4 regions of the Evansella sp. AB-rgal1 genome follow, and region 2 is predicted to be linked to each of the others. Evidence: riboswitches for the same ligand, from Rfam matches in the RefSeq annotation. Region 2 holds a riboswitch; each other region holds the start of a gene.
What was found. A riboswitch is a leader RNA that binds a small molecule or an ion and turns the genes downstream of it on or off. The one in region 2 is predicted to bind cyclic di-GMP.
Positions count from the first base shown of each region.

Region 1 (5,392 bases), on a different contig from region 2:
CTTTTTATTGCTATGGCAGACCCTATGGATTACTTTGCTATAGATGATATTAGATTATCTACCGGTTTTCAGGTTGAAGTTGCAATTGCTACGAAAGATGAAATCGTAAAGGCAATCCACAAGTATTATGAACTTGAAAATGCAGTAGAAGAGCTGTTTGAAGAACTACCTAATCAAGAGGAAGCGGAAATAGATTCAGTGAGTGGAAATGATTCTCCAATGGTAAAGCTAGTAAACCAGCTGTTGATTCGTGCTGTTCAAGAGCGAGCTAGTGATATTCATATCGACACGCAGGAGAATAAAGTACTTGTACGATATCGAATTGACGGAGTGTTAAAGACAGAAAGAACGTTGCCAAAGCATATGCAGAATATGCTTATTGCAAGAATTAAAATAATGGGGAATCTTGATATCACAGAGACGAGAACACCCCAAGATGGGCGCATAAAAGTAAATATCGATTTTCACCCGATCGATTTGCGTATTTCTACATTGCCGACTGTCTATGGGGAAAAAGTGGTAATGCGTATTCTTGATTTAGGAAATTCCTTAACAGAGTTAGATAAGCTGAATTTTAGTCCTAAGCATTATGACCATCTTGTAACTCTGTTAGAACAGCCCACGGGTATTATTTTAATTACTGGACCAACCGGATCAGGAAAGTCATCTACCCTTTATGCAGGTTTAAATCGTTTAAATTCAGATAAGGTGAACATTATAACAGTAGAAGATCCAGTGGAATATCAACTAGAAGGGATAAACCAAATTCAAGTAAATACTAAGGTTGGAATGTCTTTTGCTAATGGATTACGATCTATCCTCCGACAGGATCCAGATATTATCATGGTTGGAGAAATTCGGGATTCGGAAACAGCGGAAATTGCAGTTCGAGCTTCCTTAACAGGACATCTAGTTTTAAGTACAATTCATACGAACGATTCGATAAGCACCATCAATAGGTTAGTAGATATGAAAATAGAGCCCTTCTTAATAGCAGCATCTTTATCAGGGATTATCTCTCAACGTTTAGTGAGAAGAATCTGCCGGGATTGTAAAAAAGAACAACAGCCTACGGTCAGAGAAGAAGCGATTTTTTCTCGTAGGGGTTTATCCATTGAAAAAGTATATCGAGGAGAAGGTTGTCCAACTTGTAATATGACTGGTTATCGGGATCGCATTGCTATACATGAAATGCTTGTTTTAGATGATCATATGAAACAAATGATAATGAATGATAAATCAAGTCAATCTCTAAAGGAATACGCGAAACAAAATGGAATGTCTTTTTTGATTGATGATGGACTTGGTAAAGTGAAGCAAGGATTAACCACTACAGAAGAAGTCTTACGTGTAGCAACAGATAAGTAGGTGTATGGTGTATGGGTAGAAGTGTCATTACATTATTATCTGATGCGATTCATTTAGAGGCATCAGATATTCATTTAACAATTGGTAAACCTCCCGTATTACGAATTCACGGTGAGCTTGTAACATTAGATCAGCCAACATTAACGCCTAATGACATAAACGAAATGGTAGACGAGGTTCTTCCTGCTTCCTTAAAGGAACAGTTAGAAGAAAATAGAGAAATTGACTTTTCCTATGGAATTCCTGGCGTTTCTCGCTTTCGTTTAAATGCATATTATCAAAGATCACATTTAAGTATGGCAATACGAGTTATTCAAATGGTTATTCCTACTCTTGATGATCTACAGATGCCAAGTATATTGAGGACAATATCTGAAAAAAAACAAGGGTTAGTTTTAGTAACTGGGCCTACGGGAAGTGGTAAATCAACAACCCTTGCGGCAATGATTAAGCATATGAATGATTCTGTAAAAAGGCATATTATCACATTAGAGGATCCAATTGAATACTTGCACAAACATCGAAATTGTATTATTGATCAACGTGAAATTGGATCTGATACGAAAAGCTTTGGAACTGGATTACGTTCTGCGTTACGACAAGACCCTGATGTTATCTTAGTTGGAGAGATGCGGGATTTAGATACGATTGCTACTGCTATTACTGCTGCTGAAACAGGGCATTTAGTGTTAGGTACATTGCACACTTCAAGCGCAGCGGCAACGATTGATCGGATCATTGACGTCTTTCAACCTAGTCAGCAAGCACAGATAAGAATTCAGCTTGCATCCGTATTAACAGCGGTGATTTCACAAAGACTGTTAACAACAGTAGATAGACAAGGAAGAAAGGCTGCAACAGAAATTCTTATAAACAATTATGCTGTTTCGAACTTGATTCGAAATGAAAAAATACACCAAATCGAAAATGTTCTTCAAACTAGTAAAGCAGAGGGAATGCATACACTTGAAATGAGTGTACGCCAATTACTTCAAGCAAAGGCCATAGATTACGACGAAGCGAGACACTATTTAAAAGAGAGGTAGGTGAAGGAATTGCCACAATATCGCTACAAGGGTCGCTCTAAAATAGGGGAGAAAAAAGAAGGCACCATTTCTGGACAATCAAGAAAGCAAGTAATCCAAAAACTTAGAAACCAAGGTATTGCACAGGCTACCCTTGATGAGATAGAGCCAAACTTTTTAAATAAAGAAATAATTATAGGAAACCCTGTAAAACTGCAGGATTTTGTGTTGTTTTTACGGCAATTTGCTACTCTACTGAAATCTGGTGTCTCAATCGTTGACTCTACAGCAATATTGTCCAAACAGACGAGCAGTAAAGCACTCATGAGAGCGTTAGAGAATATTGAGGAAGATTTATTATCTGGAAATGCTTTCTCTGAAGCCGCAAGCAAACAGAAGAAGGTTTTTCCTCCTATTTTTATCAATATGGTTCGTGCTGGAGAAGCTAGTGGTTCACTTGAAGAGTCACTAGATCAACTAGCTCTGCAGTTTGAAAAACAACACGAAACGAAGCAAAAAGTAAAATCTGCTTTAGCTTATCCTATTGTTATAGCGATAGTGGCAGTACTAGTTGTTATCTTTCTGTTAACCTCCGTTGTTCCTATGTTTGCAGCTATGTTATCTGACTTAGGAGGAGAATTACCTGCGATAACAGTGTTTGTATTAACAGTGAGTAATATTGTTTCCAGTTTGTGGTGGTTACTATTAATTGGAGTATTGCTATTAAGCATTGGAATATGGATGATTCAAAAGAATGCAGATTCCAAATATTATCTTGATTACTTCTTATTGAAATTACCTATATTTGGTCAGTTGTTACAAAAGGCTGCATTAGCTAGAATGAGTAGGACACTAAGTTCTTTGTTTTCAAGCTCTGTACCCATCTTACAATCTATAAAAATAGTGGAAAAGGTAATAGGCAATGAAGTAATTGCTCACACTTTGAAACAATCTCGAAATGCATTGGAGGAAGGGAAACGACTAACAGAGCCTATGAAGGATAACTGGGTGTTCCCGCCACTTGTGGTTCACATGATTAGCATTGGGGAAGAAACTGGTTCGTTAGACCAAATGCTTGGGAAAGTTGCAGACTTTTATGAAAAAGAAGTAGAGTATGCAACAGACCGTTTAAAAGCACTCATTGAACCATTATTAATTGTCATTCTTGCGTCCGTAGTAGGAGTAATTGTTATTTCGATTATTGTACCTATGTTTCAAATTTACTCAGAAATTTAATTTTTTGATTATTGAGAGGTGCGATGAATAATGATCTTCATTTGGGCACTTGGATCATTGGGAGCGAGTAGTGCAACCGGCCTTATTAATACATTATAAAAAACTTCTTTAAAAGGAGAGGGATAGTATGTTAAAAAGAATGCTTAAGAATCAAAAAGGTTTAACGTTAATTGAGTTACTAGTAGTTGTAGTAATTTTGGGTATTATTGCAGCGATAGCGATACCTAGTATTGGTGGGTTGATTGATAATGCGAAGAAGGATGCGCATGTGGGGAATGCTCAACAGATGATCAGCTCAGCAAGAATTATGTTAACAAGTGATCCGAACAAAACAGAAATTAAGTTAGAAGAATTAATTGCTGGAGGCTACCTAGAACCAATGGAAGATCCTGATACAAAAGAAACTGGAAATTCAGCACCAGTGACTGAAGGAACAGCTGGTGACGGATACAATTGGAGTGCAAGTAAAGTAGAAGTTGAAGTTGAAAATGATGTTACAGTTTATACAGTTACTCTAATTGGAAAAGAGCGAAAAATTGAGGGTGTTAAACAAGGAGAACTTGTTAGAGGAGATGTAGTAAGTAGATAGTTTTTTTAAAGTCGAAAATAAAGGAGCCCACCAAACATGGAACTTACACTTCACATCTATCTTTTCATCCTAGGTGCCATTCTGGGCTCCTTCTATAATGTTGTAGGCTTACGGGTGCCAGCAGGGGAATCAATCGTTTCCCCTGGTTCCCATTGTCCTGCTTGTAATAAGAACCTAACATGGATGGAATTAATTCCAATCCTTTCTTTTTTCCTTCAAAAGGGTCGCTGTCGTAATTGTGCAACGAAAATATCTCCTGTTTATCCATTTTATGAAGCGTTAACTGCATGTCTTTTTACGATTTCGCCATTACTGGTGGGATGGTCAAAGGAATTGCCAATCGCACTTGCGCTTATATCATTATTAATTATTATCACTGTATCTGATTTATCAACCATGCTCATTCCTGATAAGGTCCTTCTTTTCTTTTTACCACTCTTTATTTTATTAACAGTCATTTCTCCGCTAACACCATGGTGGGACAGCATAGTAGGTGCTGTAGTTGGTTTTGGAATTCTTCTACTAATAGCGATTGTGAGTAAAGGTGGTATGGGAGGCGGAGATATTAAGCTATTTGGAGTGTTAGGAATCGTACTAGGTTTAACAGGAGTGTTCGTTGCCCTTTTCATAGCTAGTTTCTTAGGTGCAGTGGTAGGGATCGCTGCGAGAATGGGGAAGAAAGTAGAAAAAGGTAGTCCTATTCCCTTCGGACCGTTTATAGCAATCGGTAGTCTGATAAGTTACTTTTTTCATAACTCCATCATTGAATGGTATATTCAATTATTATTTTAAAGGAGGAAGTTTCCTTGTTTTCATTGACTCTTTCTAGTAAACAAACTATCGGTATCCAAATCAAAGACCACGTCATCCGCTATGTCGCTACAAAAGGTCCTTCCTTTACTAATGTAGACAACTTTGGAGAAAAGCATGTACCAATGGGAGTTATAGAAAAAGGAAAAATTGTTGATGGAGCTAGATTTCAACAACTGTTAGAAGAATGTGTTCAAGATTGGAAGCTAAAAAACAAAGAAATTATGTTTTTCATACCTGATTCTTCCGTTTTTTTTCGAAAACTTTCGATTCCAGCAAATTTAGAAGAGGAAGATATACGTGGGTATCTAAACTTTGAAATAGGGGCGTCCATTCATCTTCCCTTTGATGATGCATACTTCGA
Region 1 is NZ_JBGUAU010000001.1:252,101-257,492, reverse strand. It holds gene ACERII_RS01415 (GspE/PulE family protein) at 1-1,368, shown strand, start outside; gene ACERII_RS01410 (type IV pilus twitching motility protein PilT) at 1,380-2,414, shown strand; gene ACERII_RS01405 (type II secretion system F family protein) at 2,424-3,629, shown strand; cyclic di-GMP riboswitch class II at 3,637-3,719, shown strand; gene ACERII_RS01400 (prepilin-type N-terminal cleavage/methylation domain-containing protein) at 3,757-4,218, shown strand; gene ACERII_RS01395 (prepilin peptidase) at 4,255-5,010, shown strand; gene pilM (type IV pilus biogenesis protein PilM) at 5,025-5,392, shown strand, end outside.
Region 1: it holds a riboswitch for cyclic di-GMP, as region 2 does, so the genes downstream of both, ACERII_RS01400 (prepilin-type N-terminal cleavage/methylation domain-containing protein) here and ACERII_RS12790 (chemotaxis protein CheX) in region 2, are expected to answer to the same signal.

Region 2 (5,392 bases):
AACTTCTGAATCTGTGTTTGTAGATCGTCTGCTAAAGCAGATAAATCTTGCGCAGAAGCAGAAATCTCTTCCATGGTAGCTAACTGTTCTTCCGTGGAAGCTGAGCTTTCTTTACTTGAAGCAGCACTTATTTCAGCTATCTCTTTTACACTTTTGGAGCTCGTTACTATTTGATCACTAACAGCATCCATCTCTTGAACCGAGGCAGCGACTTCCTGTACCTTTGATGTAACCGCATGAATTAACTCCTTTATTTCATTAAAAGCAGTTTTTACTTCATCTGAAAGTGTAATTCCTGTTTTCACTTTAGCAGTTCCGTTATTCATAAACTCTACAGCACTTTTCGACTCTTGTTGGATTTCACTTAACATCCCAGTAATTTGAGTCGCAGAGTTTCTAGATTCTTCTGCCAATTTTCTAACTTCATCAGCAACAACCGCAAAACCTCTACCGTGTTCACCTGCTCTTGCAGCTTCAATGGATGCATTTAAAGCTAACAGGTTTGTCTGTTCAGAGATACCAGTGATAATATTTACTATACTGCCTATTTCCTCCGACTTATTGTTTAATTTGTTTATTACAAGAGATAAATCTTGGACAATCTCTGCGATCACGTTCATTTGTTGGACAATGCTATATACTTTTTCTGACCCATTTATCGTAGAATCATTTGCTTTTTCCGTAACAGAAAGCATATCATTACTATTATTGGAAATTTGTTGTAGTCCTGCTGATAATTGTTGAATAGAGTTTGTAACTACATTAATGCTATCTAATTGGTTTATTGCTCCTTCAGCAGAGTTTTGTGCTAAGGTATTTACCTGTTCTGTTGCAGATGTGCTTTGTTCTGCACTTGCACTTAGTTCTTCTGCGGATGCGGACACGTTCTCACTCGTTAACGTTGTACTCGATATAAGTGCTTTTAAATTCTCTTGCATTTCATTAATTCCATCCGTCAATAGAAGAAACTCATCTTTGGATTTTACAGTAACTTTTTCGCCAGTCAAGTCGCCTTTCGCTATATCTGATATACGTTGTAAGACTGTTCTAACTAGTTTTTCTATGGTATTTCCCATCACTGTAGCGATTGCTAATGCAATAACCAATGCTATGATAAAACTAATGACCAATATATTCGTAATAGTGCTGTAAGTTTGATTACTCACATCTACAAGCTGCTCTGCATGGCTTTCTGTAATTCTAATAAAACTATTTAAGTTATAAATGGCGGTGCTATACTCTTGGTCGCTGAGAAGAATTCCTTCTTCAGCACTTTCAAAATCTCCGCTTTGCATTATTTGGATATTATTTCTGACTCTCGTATTAAAGATTCCCCAGGATTCCTTGAAGTTCTCGAAGGCTGTTCCCATTTCCTCCGTCATATTACTATCTTCTATTCGAATAACTAAATCATTTATGAGGTTAAGACGATGAATCGCTTGTTCTGCGATCGAGCTATCCTCATTTAGAGATGCCGTTAGCATGATTGTTTTAACATCACCTGAATATTGTGCTACGTAAACGAGGTTTGTTACAGGGATAACTCCTTCATTATAAATGTCATTACTTCCTTTGTTAACTGCCCCAAAACCTATGTAAGAATAACCTCCTAATAGAAATATCATAAGAACGAAAACCAAGTATGTTAGTAATAATTTGGTTTTTATCCTCTTGTGTTTCCCCTTATTAGGTCTAGACTTTGTAACATTAATTCTCTTAAAACGAAATCGCTTTAACATTATCTTGCTCCTCTCATAAATATATGGAATAAAAATACATATTTTTAAAAAAATGGTATACGGTATAAGTCACAATAATGACTTTACATGAGTAAAACATGTAGGGCAATAGGACTATTTGTTGTATATAAGGGGAAATACAATAGAGGAGGTTTTTCCATATTCATGTATCAACGTTATTGAAACGCCAGCATTTTGTATAAAAAGCTCTCTATAATCTAAAACGGAAGCAGCATATCAACCGCCCCCGCTGCTTCCTGTTGGCACATAAAAAGAAGCAGCAAGAACCGTCCCCACTGCTTCCTTGGTTTCGTTATAAAAATTTGTCTATTGCTTCCTTTATTCGAGTTGCATTGAATGGTTTAACGATGAAGTCTTTTGCTCCGTTTTGGATTGCTTCTAATACCATGCCTTGCTGGCCCATAGCGGAACACATGATGATGTTTGCATCTGGGTGTGATTTTTTTATTTCTTTTAGTGCACTAATTCCATCACGCTCTGGCATTGTGATGTCCATTGTGACTATATCTGGTTTTAATTCGTTGTATTTATGGATGGCATCTTCGCCGTTTTCTGCTTCTCCAACAACTTCGTGTCCAATCTTCGTTAAGATGTCTTTTAGTTGCATTCTCATGAATTTTGCATCATCTGTAACTAGAATTTTCATATTACATCTCCTTTGCTGTCATAAATAAAATGTTAAATCTGTTGTTATCTACCTCAACCGAGAGCTTTATCGCATTTTTGAACGCTGTATATTTAGATTTTCCAACGATAACGGTAGGTGGAGAGATGTTTAAGCTAAAACTATTTTGAGATAAAGTTGTTACCATGTGTCCAGAAATTTGATTCCCTAATTCTCCTACAAAGGACTCAAGCATTTCTCCTTCAAGTTCCATTCCATACATCACTTGTGCGATAGAATTAAATGCTGTTTCTTCACCCTCGATTAAAATTTGTCCACTAAAATCCCCAGTGATACCAATAATTACACCTAAATCGGATTGATGATAATCTTTTTGAATTAAAACGGGAGGATTAAATGAAAGGTTGGCTGGAATGACACTTTTTATGCTACTGATCATTCCGTTAATACTTTCCTTGATTATGACATTCTGTTTCTCTGCAATTATTGTTTCTGACATAAGATCACGTCCTTTTTTTAATGTGTTTTTCAAGTAGAAGCCAAAAGAAATAGTATGCCTAAAACAGGCATACTTAAGGAGTGAACCAGTTTTTTGGCAACTCGACCACCATAGTTTTTAACCTTAGGCTCGTAGCTTTGCGTCCTTACCTTTCGATAAGTTTGCCTTTATCATTTTCGATTAATTATTATATTTATCGTATAATAACATGGGACATAAGTCCATCTTTTTTTTACAATATGAGATAAAAAGTAGATAAAAAGTCTCGGTGTAATAGAGCGTATTGTCGTTTTCTATGTAGGGTTATATATTGGAAGGTGTCAGAATGGGTATATAGTTCTAAACGGATGATTTGTACATTAGACTAAGAGATGTTTATGATAGACTCAATGATGAACCAGAATTCCAAAATCGAGGTGTTTCTACATGATTATTCAATGTAGGAAAAAGTTACTAGACGAGCTACGCCAGAGGTAGACAATAATCGGGAGGAACAACCTCTTACGACGTGGAATGCTAACTTACTTACAATAAATCGTAAGAAAACAGTTGTCCTTGTGAATGAGGAAGGAAGCAGTGAGAACCGTCCCCACTGCTTCCTAGTTTTTGCTTTCGATAAACTCTTTTCGCCCTGACTCTTCCACTTCTTTCTTATAATGAAGGGGATTTTTTTTGTAAAAATCCTGGTGATACTCTTCCGCAGGGTAGAAGGTACTAGCTGGGAAAATATCAGTGACTATTGGTTTCAAAAATTTACCGCTTTTTTCCACTTCTTGCTTCGATTTCTCGGCTAGCTGCTTCTGCTCTTCTGTGTGATAATAAATAGCTGTCTTATACTGCTCGCCTCGGTCGATGAATTGTCCACCTTCATCTGTTGGATCAATATTTCTCCAAAAGATGTCTAACAAATCTTCATATGGAAATAAGCTTGTATCGAACGTGATTTGGACAACCTCACGATGACCACTCGTGCCTGTTTTCACTTGTTCATACGTTGGATTTTCTATATGTCCACCTGTATATCCAGAGATGACGTTATGAATTCCGGGGAACTGGTCGAATGGCTTCACCATACACCAAAAGCATCCCCCGGCAAAGGTTGCTAGTTCTATCTTTGTTTCGTTACTCATTTTATGTTCACCTCTATTTCTTTGTAGTTAGTTTAATATTATCTCAGTGGTATTACAAGTGGGAGGATTATAGCTAGGGAAGTCAGTGCACACATAGTTCTTTTGCTGTTAAAACTAGTATGTAAGTATGCAAGGTAGATTCAATCATATACTTTTCTTCGACATATTCTACATCCGTCAATATCTAACATTTTCGATCTCTTTAACCTGGAAAAAGCTAGACGAAACACTATCTACACAATTTTCAAAATTTTTTAGAATGTAAACGCTTAACTCGAAAAAATGTTTTTCTTTAACTAATTATCTGTGCTAATATTCTATATATAGCACAGATTAGACAAAAAAACCTACTTAAAGAACGTGTTGCTTCTTAATAGGGTTACATACATGTAATGTAGTGAAACGTTTTTGTTTTTGAAAAATTAGCTGGGGGAATATGGATGGAAAACGATGGTTACTTTGAAAAAGAAAATATACTCACAGTCGGTGATTTTTCTTTTATTCGCTCTATTCACTCAGCTAGTAGTAGACAGGTCATCATCAGAAAAGGCTCGAAAGGAATAGAATTAGAAAGAGAATGTCAGGAATGGCTAGAGTCGCAGTTACCTAATATTCTTAATCCAATGACAATTCATAATGAAGAGCTTGTGTTTGAACATGTAGACGGGAAATCTCTTCGATCGCTGTTAAATTTAAAAGAATTAACGTTGGAAAATATGTTGAGTATATCTCTTCAACTTGTGGAAACACTACAATATTTTCATATGCAGAATAAGCCAAACGTTACAATCGTAGTAGAACAAATCATCGTTGACTCCAATAAACAAATAAAGATTTTACCGATTCCATATCTTGATAAAGAAAATAATGAAAAGTTTCAAACACCTGAAACCATTCTAAACACAGCTATGACCAACTCTGAGTATAGTTCTGATTTATATAGATTCGGCTTGTTGCTATATGAACTATTTACAAATGGAAAGCATCCATTTACCCGAATTAAGAACCCAGATTGGAAACACTGCCATATTGCTGTAATGCCTACTCCTGTATCGAAAATGAATCCTGAAATACCGAAAATGATTAATAATATCGTGATGACTTTACTTGAAAAAGAACCAAAGAACCGGTATCAAGACACTAACCATTTGGCCAAAGATCTATTAACTTGCTATCAAGAATTAATTGCGAAAGGAACCATACAACCATTCCGACTTTGTTCAAGAGTAAGCAAAGGTAACTATGAAATTCCAAATAATTTTTATGGAAGAGAGAAGGAAGTAAAGGTATTGTATGATCACTTTCAATCTGCTGCATTTGGAGCAACGGAAGTAGTATATGTTACTGGAGCAGAAGGTATTGGAAAAACAACGTTAGT
Region 2 is NZ_JBGUAU010000013.1:109,655-115,046, forward strand. It holds gene ACERII_RS12780 (methyl-accepting chemotaxis protein) at 1-1,739, opposite strand, end outside; gene ACERII_RS12785 (response regulator) at 2,053-2,406, opposite strand; gene ACERII_RS12790 (chemotaxis protein CheX) at 2,408-2,884, opposite strand; cyclic di-GMP riboswitch class I at 2,977-3,060, opposite strand; partial or broken gene ACERII_RS12795 (hypothetical protein) at 3,400-3,519, shown strand; gene msrA (peptide-methionine (S)-S-oxide reductase MsrA) at 3,484-4,014, opposite strand; gene ACERII_RS12805 (AAA family ATPase) at 4,455-5,392, shown strand, end outside.

Region 3 (5,392 bases), on a different contig from region 2:
GGGATATTTTTTAGCACCAGAATTAATCGCTGGAACGAGTGAGTATTCATTTGTACTCCTAATGATTCATGCTGTATTCTTGCTTATTACGAGCGCTGTGATCATCGTTCAAATAGCAGCACAAACAAGCTATAGATCTGAAGTAGAAATACGAGAAACAAGCCAACGAAGTGTATTAAAAGATATTATTGATCACTTATCCACTACTTCCAAAGAAGTTCTCATTAGTGCAAATCATTTAGAACAAGGTTCAAAGGAATCAGCGGCAGCAACTGGAGAAATTTCTGAGGCTATTCAAACCATTGCACAAGGAGCATACGATCAATTACATCATGCAAAGTCAAGTCATCAAGCAATGGAAGAAGTATCGCAGGATATGATTAGTATATCTAAACAATCAAACGAAACAAAAGAGTCGTCGATGCATACCCTTGCCGTTGCTCAGACAGGACAAACCAGTATGAATAATACAGAAGATCAAATGGTAAGTATTTCAAAAGCCGTAGAACAAATGAATGATGTAATCAAACACCTTCAAGAACGATCTTCTGAAATTGAGCAAACTTTAGTGTATATGTCTGATATTGCAGAGCAGACAAATTTGCTAGCATTAAATGCAGCAATTGAAGCAGCACGTGCAGGAGAATCTGGAAGAGGATTCGCAATTGTTGCAGATGAAGTAAGGAAACTTGCCGATCAATCAAGTAAATACGCAAACCAAGTATCTCATATAATCAAGGATTTATTAGTGGATACGAAAGAAGCAGATGGAGTTATGCAAGAGACAAATAAACAAGTAGAATTAGGATTGGATCAAGTTTCAATGACAAGACAATTATTTGAAAAGATTGTACAAGATTCAAAAAAAGTGTATGAAGACGTAAACAACACCTATGAAAAATCACAATCAATTGTTGGTAAAGTAGATGCAGTAAAGCATTCTATCAATTCAATGACTACTGTATCTCAAGACTATCAAAAAAGTACCGAGAATATATCTGCTTCTTCAGAACAACAATTGGCTATGTTAGAAAACTTCAATGAAACTACTACCTCCCTTAAAAATATGATGGAAAGATTAGATCAGCTAGTTCAGGATATATCCAAAAAGGATTGAACCACAAAACTGTCATGTAAGGCCCCTTACATGACAGCTTATATTGTAATTTTATGTAGATGTATTATTGCCCATTTTTCGATCTCAATAAAAACATCCGAACGTCTCTAGGAGTAACCCCAAGTTTCCTAGCTTCTTCTAATAGCAAAACCCATTCCTTGTCTAGAACTAATGGCTTTTCTTTTACTTTTTCCATTCCCCATAGTCTCCCTTCAGCATTGTACCTTGCTAGGTAACTCGGCTATCATAGGCAATGCATTAGCCCTTAGACCCTAAGCTTTGCGCCTCTACTTTTCAATAGATTTGCCCTTATCTAGAAGGAGCCCTTCATGTACTCAAGATAAACACCAACGTCGAAACAACAAACCAAACCACAAAAAATTACGTAACTCTCTCCACCACCCTTCAATAAGCGTCCAACAAGTACCGACATTATACAAGACACATCTACATATACTATACGCACCAAAGGTTAAAACTGGGTAAAAAATTTAGAATTTACTAACAATTCATTGCACTTGTCGACATTAATATATATATTATCATTTTTTTATCGGTGTAGTAAACTTATACCCAAACCCTCTAACAGTGCGAATAAACTTTGGCTTGGTAGGATCTTTCTCTATTTTTCGGCGCAAATTACTTATATGTACCATCACAGTTTTTAAATCTCCTAAGCTATCTATTCCCCAGATTTGATTGTACAACTGCTCGGCACTAAAAACTTGATTGGGATTTTCCACTAGAAGTATCAGTAGCTGTAATTCCTTTTTATACAATGAAATTACTTTACCATCAACAATAACATCACAGCTGTCCAAGTTTATTTCTAAATGTTCGCATGTAAATATCTTTCCTTTTGGATTTGAAACATTTGGTGACCTTCGTAAATGAACCTTTATTCTCGCTTCTAACTCCGCAAGATCAAAAGGCTTTGTGATATAATCATCCGCACCAACTTCAAAACCTTTTATTTTATCACAAGCTTCTCTTTTGCAACTTAAGAAAAGGATTGGAACATTTGTAATATTTCTTATTTTCTTGCATAATTCATACCCTTCCATTCCGGGCAACAAAATATCTAATAAAATTATTTCGGGTAAGTTATCATTTACAATTGTCAAAGCTGAGTACCCATTCGCGGCAGTAAACACATCAAAGCCTTTTTTACGTAAGTAAAGGGATGTTAGTTCACGAATATCTGGGTCATCCTCCACAATTAATACTTTGACCACAACTTTTCCTCCTTACTTACAATCTAATTGTCTATAGAAAAAACGCTACTCCAAACATCTATTGTCCTAACCAAACCCCTAGTGGGAATTGTATTAATTACCATTTTAATATCTCTATTATGGGCTCATTTTGTGAATTATTCAAATTGTTTTTTCCATTTTTACAAAAAATTTATACTTTCGGATAATATGCTTCGGTCTTCCTGTTTGCTACGATGACAATATAAAAAATACTTCAGGAGGTTTTTCATGGATACAGAAACGAATAAAACCACTTCAACGGAAAAAGTATCAACTAATGAAAAAAAGAAATCATCTACTGGCTTAGATGAGAATATTGGGGGTCTTGTTGCATATGTATTAACGTTTCTTTCGGGATTAATCTTAGTTTTTATAGAGAAAGAGAACAAGTTTATAAGATTTCATGCACTTCAATCTACTATTACTTTCGGAGGACTTTTCATCATAAGTATGGTTTTAGGAATTATTCCAATTATAGGGATACTTACAACACTACTAATTATGCCACTTTGGCTCGTATTATGGGTTTTTCTCATGTATAAAGCATATAACGGTGTACTGTATAAACTACCAATAGTAGGAGAATTTGCAGAAGAACAAGTTAGTAAATTATTTGAAAATGAGAAAATGGAATAAAGATACATTCGTGAGCACTGTAAAAAGTAGAAAGTCTTACTTAATCAGTGCTCACATGTATATTGTTGCATCCTTTGTATCTAGTTTCTATTCTATCACGTTTTGTTCATTCGCCTTGACAATCGCATGAGACCTATTTTTCACATCTAATTTGCGATAAATATTTTTGAGATGAACCTTAACTGTTATTACACTAATAAAAAGATTTGTTGCGATGTCCTGATTAGAACATCCGTTACAAAGATGACTTAGCACCTCTCGCTCCCTTTTAGTTAATTTATATTTATCACAGGTAATATCTAACCTATTATTATTTGTACCAGGAAATCCTTTAACTAACTGCGTTGCATATTCTAACCCTCTCTCTTTTATTGTTGGAAGATAAGTATTAACCAAAAACTGTAATAGCTCTAACATCCCCTTACCTTCGTCTATATATATCCGATAATATCCATACTTCTCTCCTAAAACTAAACTTCGCTTACATAGCACTTTTGCCCGCTCATAATCTTCCATTTTATAACAGCAAAGGGACTTTAAGTTATATACCTCAATTAGAATTCCAATACTTCCCTTCTGTTCAACCAGTGGAATTAATCTTTCAAGTAAAAATTTAGCTTCATCTATTTTATCAATAAACATATATGCTCTTACTAAGACGATATAATCAAATAAATTCTGATCACTTATCTCACCATTTACATCTAATTCACACTGGTTAAGCCAATTTGAGACATTCTCTATATTATTTGCCACAATCGCGATTCGGACTTTTTGAGCTGCTATCAATCTTCGGCATTTATCACCTTCTGAATTGATATTTGTTTCTAGTATATTCATAATTTCCATAGCAGAAATTAGATCGCCTTCAGCAATTTTTATTTTACAATTGATCATTTGTAATGACAGGTGAAGTCCAGTGTACTCTTTATGAACTAGTAGCTCACTAACATTTTTTATATAAGTCAATGCTTTTTCCTTTTCATTGCGCTCATAATAAAATTCACTAATGATGATAGATAAATTCCAGAAGGGAGAGGCGAGTATAAATTCTGAATTAATATTTTCCTCATACATAGTTTGAAGTAAATTTTTTAAATAAAGTAAATCACCTTTCACTCCGAATTCACTTTGAATTAATGGTGGTGAATATATGTCATAAATAAATGATGGCTTCATTCTCAATCTATTTTTATTGAAATAATCAGTTGCTTGTTTTACTTTAGAGAATGCATTACTTTCTCTAAGAAAGATGGAGAGGTTTGCATCCAAAAACAATAACTCCATTTCTAGATTCTCATCCTTACTATCATATTCTTTTAGACTCCTACGTTCCTCTAGTGCGCCTTTCGCATCTTGAAATTGTTTTTCTTCCATTAATAAAAGAATTGAATTTTTATAAAGAACCGGTGATTTTTTTATAAGGTGATTAGGAAGTGCTTTCAGCCAACTCCGGTATATTTCAACCTCAGTTAGACAGTGGCTTTGTAATTGATATTGCTTTAAGAGCAATATCGACCTTTCAAAATCACCCGACTTTATTGCATGGTTTATTGCTTCCCTACTATCTCCATGCTCTTCATACCATTTGCTAGCTTTATTGTGTAATTGTTCTAAAGCAACTATATCGGTAGTTTTTAGAAGACTATATAAGCATTGTTTAAATAAATTGTGATAGCGGTACCACTCCGGTTCTTCCAACTTAATAAGGAATAAGTTTGATTTCTCTATCGTTCCTAAAAGGGGAAGCATGCTGATCTCTTCCGTTAAGGCTTTACATAATGATGGATTAAAAGAGTTGACTACAGATGTATATAATAAAAAGTTCCTAACCTCTTCCGGTTGCTTATTAACCACTTCATAGGTGAAGAATTCCTTTATTTTCGTTTCACTTATCTTTAAAGTTATGTCTTTCGAATCTTTATCATCCATGTTTGGAGAAATATTTAGTAGTTTTAATCCGCAAACCCACCCTTCTGTATTTTTGTCTATATAATTAACTTCCTCTTTCGTGAGTGCACGACCTAACGCTCTCTTTGCAAATAGTTGTTCTTCTCCAATTGTAAAGCGTAAATCTGTTCTATTTATTTCAAAAAGTTCATCTTTTGACCTTAATAATGATAAGGGTAAATTGGGAAGAATCCTTGTAGAAATACAAAGGTGAACATTTGGAGGGAGGTATGATAGTAAATAGGCTATGTTGTTGTGAATAGATTGATTTGTTATTACGTGATAATTATCAAGCACTATTGCAATGTCATCTTCTAAAGTAGAAAGTTCATTTATTAAGTTCATGATAATTGTTTTATATGGTGGCTCTTTCATTTCTGTGAGTTTATTCAGTAATTTTGTTCTTAGTGGTGGACGTACATTCTCTAAAGAT
Region 3 is NZ_JBGUAU010000016.1:51,452-56,843, reverse strand. It holds gene ACERII_RS14675 (methyl-accepting chemotaxis protein) at 1-1,117, shown strand, start outside; gene ACERII_RS14670 (anti-repressor SinI family protein) at 1,182-1,313, opposite strand; cyclic di-GMP riboswitch class I at 1,346-1,435, opposite strand; gene ACERII_RS14665 (response regulator transcription factor) at 1,660-2,352, opposite strand; gene ACERII_RS14660 (DUF4870 domain-containing protein) at 2,602-3,009, shown strand; gene ACERII_RS14655 (winged helix-turn-helix domain-containing protein) at 3,097-5,392, opposite strand, start outside.
Region 3: it holds a riboswitch for cyclic di-GMP, as region 2 does, so the genes downstream of both, ACERII_RS14670 (anti-repressor SinI family protein) here and ACERII_RS12790 (chemotaxis protein CheX) in region 2, are expected to answer to the same signal.

Region 4 (5,392 bases), on a different contig from region 2:
TGCATTGGGGAACCGAGTATATTCGTGAACCTAATCAAAATCAGAGAGATTTGGCACAGTTTTTAGCTGAACTAGAAGTTGATATTGTCTTTGGTCATCATCCTCATGTGCTACAACCAATTGATGTGATAAAAAATGAGGAAACAGGACATGAAACTACGGTCTTTTATTCGTTGGGTAATTTCTTTTCAGGGCAATATTTTGAGTTCACTGATATAGGTGGCGTTGCTACAGTGGAGGTAACAAAAGAAACCGTGGGTAATGAATCCACCGTTACTATCACTACTCCACAAATCGAGCCTACTGTAGTGATTCTTGATGATATTTATCGAGTGAAGCCTATGGAAGCTACAGATGGGTCTCCTATCACAGGTACAACGTTTGAGGATGTGTTGGAGCATACGATGATTTATATGGGAGAGTAAAACATAATACATGGAGGCTGGGACATAAAAATGGAGTAAAGACAACTATGTATACTACGTACAACTCATTTTGGAAGGTGTTGCTCCGAAGAAATCTAATTCCTGTGAAACGAAGCAAACAGAGTGTGCCGATAAACGAGTTGGTATTGATATAGGGGCATCCATCGTAAACTAAGTAGATTAGAACCCCACTCCTTTAGGTGTGAGAGTATCAGATGTTCTAATCGAGGTAGTAACTCCAGCGAGGATAGACTTGGTCAACAGGAGTATTGTGTTGTCTTGTAAGACCTAGATCATGATGAATAGGGGTGTGACTATATACCTATAATAAGCCAAGTGTGCGTTACTAAAGTAGCTAATACAAATACAATAATGTATCATTTTTGACTTGAAAGGGCGTAATTTTTTAAAAAATATGGGCATTTATGTTTGTTTTTTCTCTTTTTGTTCAAAAGCAAAAAATAGGCTGTTATAACTAGTAATTATGTAATAAATTGAAAAAATCTATAGTTATGTGAAAAAAGTACCAACTAATGTAACGAGAGGGCATAGTTATATTTGTTACTTTCTTAAAGATTGTCAATTTTGTCGAAAAAACGTGTAAAAAAAATGAGTATAATGTTGGATTTTGTATTTCTTTGTTCTCATCTATCATTTAATTAAGAGTTCAGTCGGACAAAACGCTGATTCTCGATAAAGGCAAAGCTGGTGAAAACCAGTGACGCAAAGCTATAGGGGCTTCGGTGGAAACACAAAGCTAGCCAGTTACCGAAAGAACAGGGAGTAATTTCTTCTATATAATGAAAGCAGAGTTTATTTACTCAGCTTATTTATTCTGAAGAATTACGAGGAAGTACCCCCGCTTTCGGTAGAGGCGGGGGTATTTTTTATTGCTTGGAGGTGAAGCATTGAAATTAGTAAACCTGGGTAACGACAGGGTAATAGCCGCAAACGTTAACCAAGCGTATAGCTTTTTTAAGAGATTAAAAGGCTTAATGTTTACAAAAAAGCTTCCCATAGGTGATGGATTACACATTAAACCCTGCCCATCGGTTCACACCTACTTTATGAATTATGCAATCGATATTCTATACATTAATAAGGATAATCAGGTTGTAGCTATCGATGAAGCATTAGCACCAGGAAAAGTAGGTAAGCGGTACAAAGGTGCACACTCAGTTGTGGAGTTATCAGCCGGTACAGTCAAAAGGTCCGAGACAAAAGTCGGACAAAAAATGAAATTTATAAAATAAAAAGAGGAGCGTGTAAATTATGTTAGTAAACAAACTTAAAGCGTTAGTAGTAGAAGAAGAAGGACAAGGTATGGCGGAGTATGCTTTAGTATTAGGAGTTATAGCTGTTGGGGTTGTAGCTTTATTGTCGGGATTCGGAGAAACAATAAAAGGATTATTTGAAAGTATTATAGGAGAATTTGAGGCTGAAGTAGGGGAATAAACCTTAATTGTTCACTATTTAGAATTTTATAAATATGTAAATGGAATGAGACTGGGACATAACGAAAGTGTAACATTGAAAAGACGAACGATAGGTAACCTAGCGGAGGAAAGATACGAAGACTCCGGCGGGATCAAAAGGCAAGGGAGAGACCCCAAGCGTGCTTAAGCGCTCGGCGGCTCACCAGCTCACCAGCCGCCCGCGGAAAGCGCAGTATCTTTCTGCAGAGGATAGTATACCAAGCATCATTTCGTTCGGATTTCTCTTTGCTGAAAACACTTTTGTTCCAGCCTCATTTTTTCTACAAAAATTACTTCGATTTAGAAAGGAAGATAGCAAGATGTTATTACTGAATTTTTTACTAATTGCTGTCCTCACTGTATGTGTTATTACTGATTTAAAAAACAGGAAAATTTACAACAAAGTAATTTTTCCAGCACTTATTATTGCTCTCCTTCTTAACGCAATCTTCTATGGTTGGTCAGGAATATCCAGTAGTTTACTAGGGTTTGTAGTTGGTCTAGGTATTCTTCTTATTCCGTATTTACTAGGAGGAATGGGTGCAGGGGATGTTAAGTTATTAGCACTTATTGGTGCGATACACGGAATTACATTTGTATTAACGACAGCTGTATATATGGCATTAATTGGTGCTGTGATAGGGTTGTGGATGCTTCTTTTTAGAAAAGGACTATTCCGTAGGATAAAAGCACTCTTCTATACAATTTTAGGCTTAAGACACGGGATAAATCCGAATATCGACTTTCATAATCGAATTGCATTTCCTTATGGGGTTGCAATAGCAGGTGGTGCATTTCTAGCCTTCTTTCTAAAAGGAGTTGTTTTCTTATGATACGGGAAGAAAAAGGACAATCGTTAGTGGAATTTGCTTTAGTAATTCCCATTTTACTGATTGTTCTTATTGGTATTTTTGATATAGGTAGAATGCTTTACACATATACGGGGTTACATTTCACAACACAAGAAACAGTTAGAATTGGATCCTTTGGTCGAACAGATAGTGAGCTAGAACTTTTTGCTAGGGAAAACTTCAGTGCTGGCGATGCGACTAAGCTAGAAGTTTTTATAAGTCCTTCCATAGAATCGAGAAGAACAGGGGAATACCTTACTGTGAGATTAGAATATCCAATTGAAACATTGATGCCTTTTGTAAGTAATCTTTTATCGAGAGCAATCGTATTAAAGAGTGATTCAACCATTCGAATTGAATGAGAGGATAAACGATGAAAAAACATATAATGAAACTCATAAAAAGTGAAAATGGCAATATTCTTGTATTTGTTTCTTTTGCTTTTACGGGATTATTAATGTTAGCGGGATTAGTTATTGATGGTGGAAATTTATATGCCACGAAAAGTCACTTACAAAAGGTAGCAAATGCAGCTGCTTTATCAGGAGCACAAGGATTAGCTAAGAATGGAGAAGTAAATGCAAGACAGACAGTAAATGAAATTCTTGGTCTTCATGAAGAAGAAAGTAGTCTTATAGGGGAACCTGATATTCAGCCAACCAGTGTAAAAGTTTATCTTAGCAAGCCAGTCTCCCTTGCGTTTTCTAAGTTACTTGGAAAAGAATCCGTAACGATATCAGCAAGTGCAACGGCAAGTATAGGAGCAATTGGACATGCTTATGGTGCTGCTCCTTTAGGGATACATGAAGATATAGAGTTAGAATTTTACGATCCAGAAAATCCTGGAGAACCGTATCCTTTACATGTTGGTTCCTCTAATGGAACGATAGGTAATTATGGGATTTTGCAATTGAATAGGCCTGGTGCTCCTGACTACTATCGTTATTTAGATGAAGGTTTTGATCAGTTGCTGAGTATAGGTGATAAATTAGCAACCGAAACAGGGGTAAAGGCAGGAACAAAGAGTATTATTGATAACAAGGTGGACAGTTGTAGTAGTGTCGACGAACCTAATTGTTCGAGAATCTTGTTAGTTCCCGTATATAAAGACTCGAGATATCAGAACAACAAGCTTATTGAAGTAGAAGTTACTGGATTTGCTTATTTCTATATCGCAGAACGGATGAGTAGTAGTGATACGTCTATAAAAGGCTATTATATTAGAGATGTTAGTTCAAATAAAACGTTTATTGGTGAAGGTGCAAGAGATAAAGGAGCATACAGCATTAGATTAACGGAGTAGGTGAAGAAATATGAGATCAAAAATGGTCTTACTATTAGCATTAGTTATGGGAATCATTTCTACCGTCTTGTTTTTCCAATACATTCAACAATACGGACAGGCCGAGGATGTAATGGTACGACAAGAACCAATGGCTACAGTTGTTACTGCACGTGAAAAAATTACTATGAATCAACTGATTTCCGTAGATGTACTTGAAATGACGGAAGTACCAGAACAAGGTTTACATCCATCTACAGTAATGACCATGGCGGATCTGGAAGGCCAATTTGCTACAACAGATATAGAGCAGGGTGAGGTAATCTTGACACACAGAATGAAATCTGAGAAAGAAGAGAATAGGTTTGTGTCGAGAAAAGTTCAAGAAGGAAATAGAGCTGTTTCAATCAATGTAAACTATGTTCAATCCGTTTCCACCCTTATTGAGCCAGAAGATTTTGTGGATGTTATTTTAACGGAAGAGAAAAAGGGAGAAGAGGAAGTCTCTACATATGAGACTTCTGTAGTTTTAGAAGAAGTACGTGTATTATCGGTGGGTAGAAAAATGATTCCTCCAACATCAGGAACAGAGGAGCATATAGAATACAATGCAGTAACATTAGAGTTATCTCCTGATGATGCTCGAGAAATAATTAATGCATCCTATAAAGGCCCATTACAGCTAATCTTACATTCTAGTCTTATTCATGAAGACAATACGAAATAGTAACACTGAGGTAATGTATAAAGGAGGGTTTGCTATGGCAGCAGAAGATAGTAATCAACTAGAGAAGCAAGGAAAGCTCATTGCTGTTTGTAGCGCAAAAGGTGGAATAGGAAAAACACTCATTTCAGTAAATTTAGCTTTAGCTTTCAAGAAGAAAAATCTTGATGTAACGCTAGTAGATGGAGACTTTCAATTTGGGGATGTTTGTTTGGCACTGGACCTAAAGCCAACTTTTTCTATAAAGGATGTTATAGAAGAAATTGATGGGATAAGTGAAGATACAATTATGAACTATACTACAAATCACTTATCCTCTGTTAAGGTTTTAGCGGCACCAGATCGACCTGAATATGCGGAACTTGTTTCAAGTGAGGCTGTTACAATCGTGATTGACGCTCTTTTAAAGCAAAATGATTATGTGATTGTTGATAATGGAACTGGGATACAAGAGCAATCAATGGATATTCTTGATAAAGCGGACGAAATTCTTATCGTAACTAATTTAGAAATGACCGCGCTAAAAAATACGAAGTTATTATTAGAGGCTTTCACACAAATTAATATGCGTGAAAAAGTACAATTAGTTGTGAATCGGTATAATATGGAAAGCTTACTTAAAGCAGACGAAGTAT
Region 4 is NZ_JBGUAU010000003.1:85,508-90,899, forward strand. It holds gene ACERII_RS03210 (CapA family protein) at 1-425, shown strand, start outside; cyclic di-GMP riboswitch class I at 1,114-1,198, shown strand; gene ACERII_RS03215 (DUF192 domain-containing protein) at 1,316-1,678, shown strand; gene ACERII_RS03220 (Flp family type IVb pilin) at 1,698-1,880, shown strand; gene ACERII_RS03225 (A24 family peptidase) at 2,221-2,733, shown strand; gene ACERII_RS03230 (TadE/TadG family type IV pilus assembly protein) at 2,730-3,113, shown strand; gene ACERII_RS03235 (pilus assembly protein TadG-related protein) at 3,125-4,054, shown strand; gene cpaB (Flp pilus assembly protein CpaB) at 4,065-4,760, shown strand; gene ACERII_RS03245 (CpaE/TadZ family protein) at 4,795-5,392, shown strand, end outside.
Region 4: it holds a riboswitch for cyclic di-GMP, as region 2 does, so the genes downstream of both, ACERII_RS03215 (DUF192 domain-containing protein) here and ACERII_RS12790 (chemotaxis protein CheX) in region 2, are expected to answer to the same signal.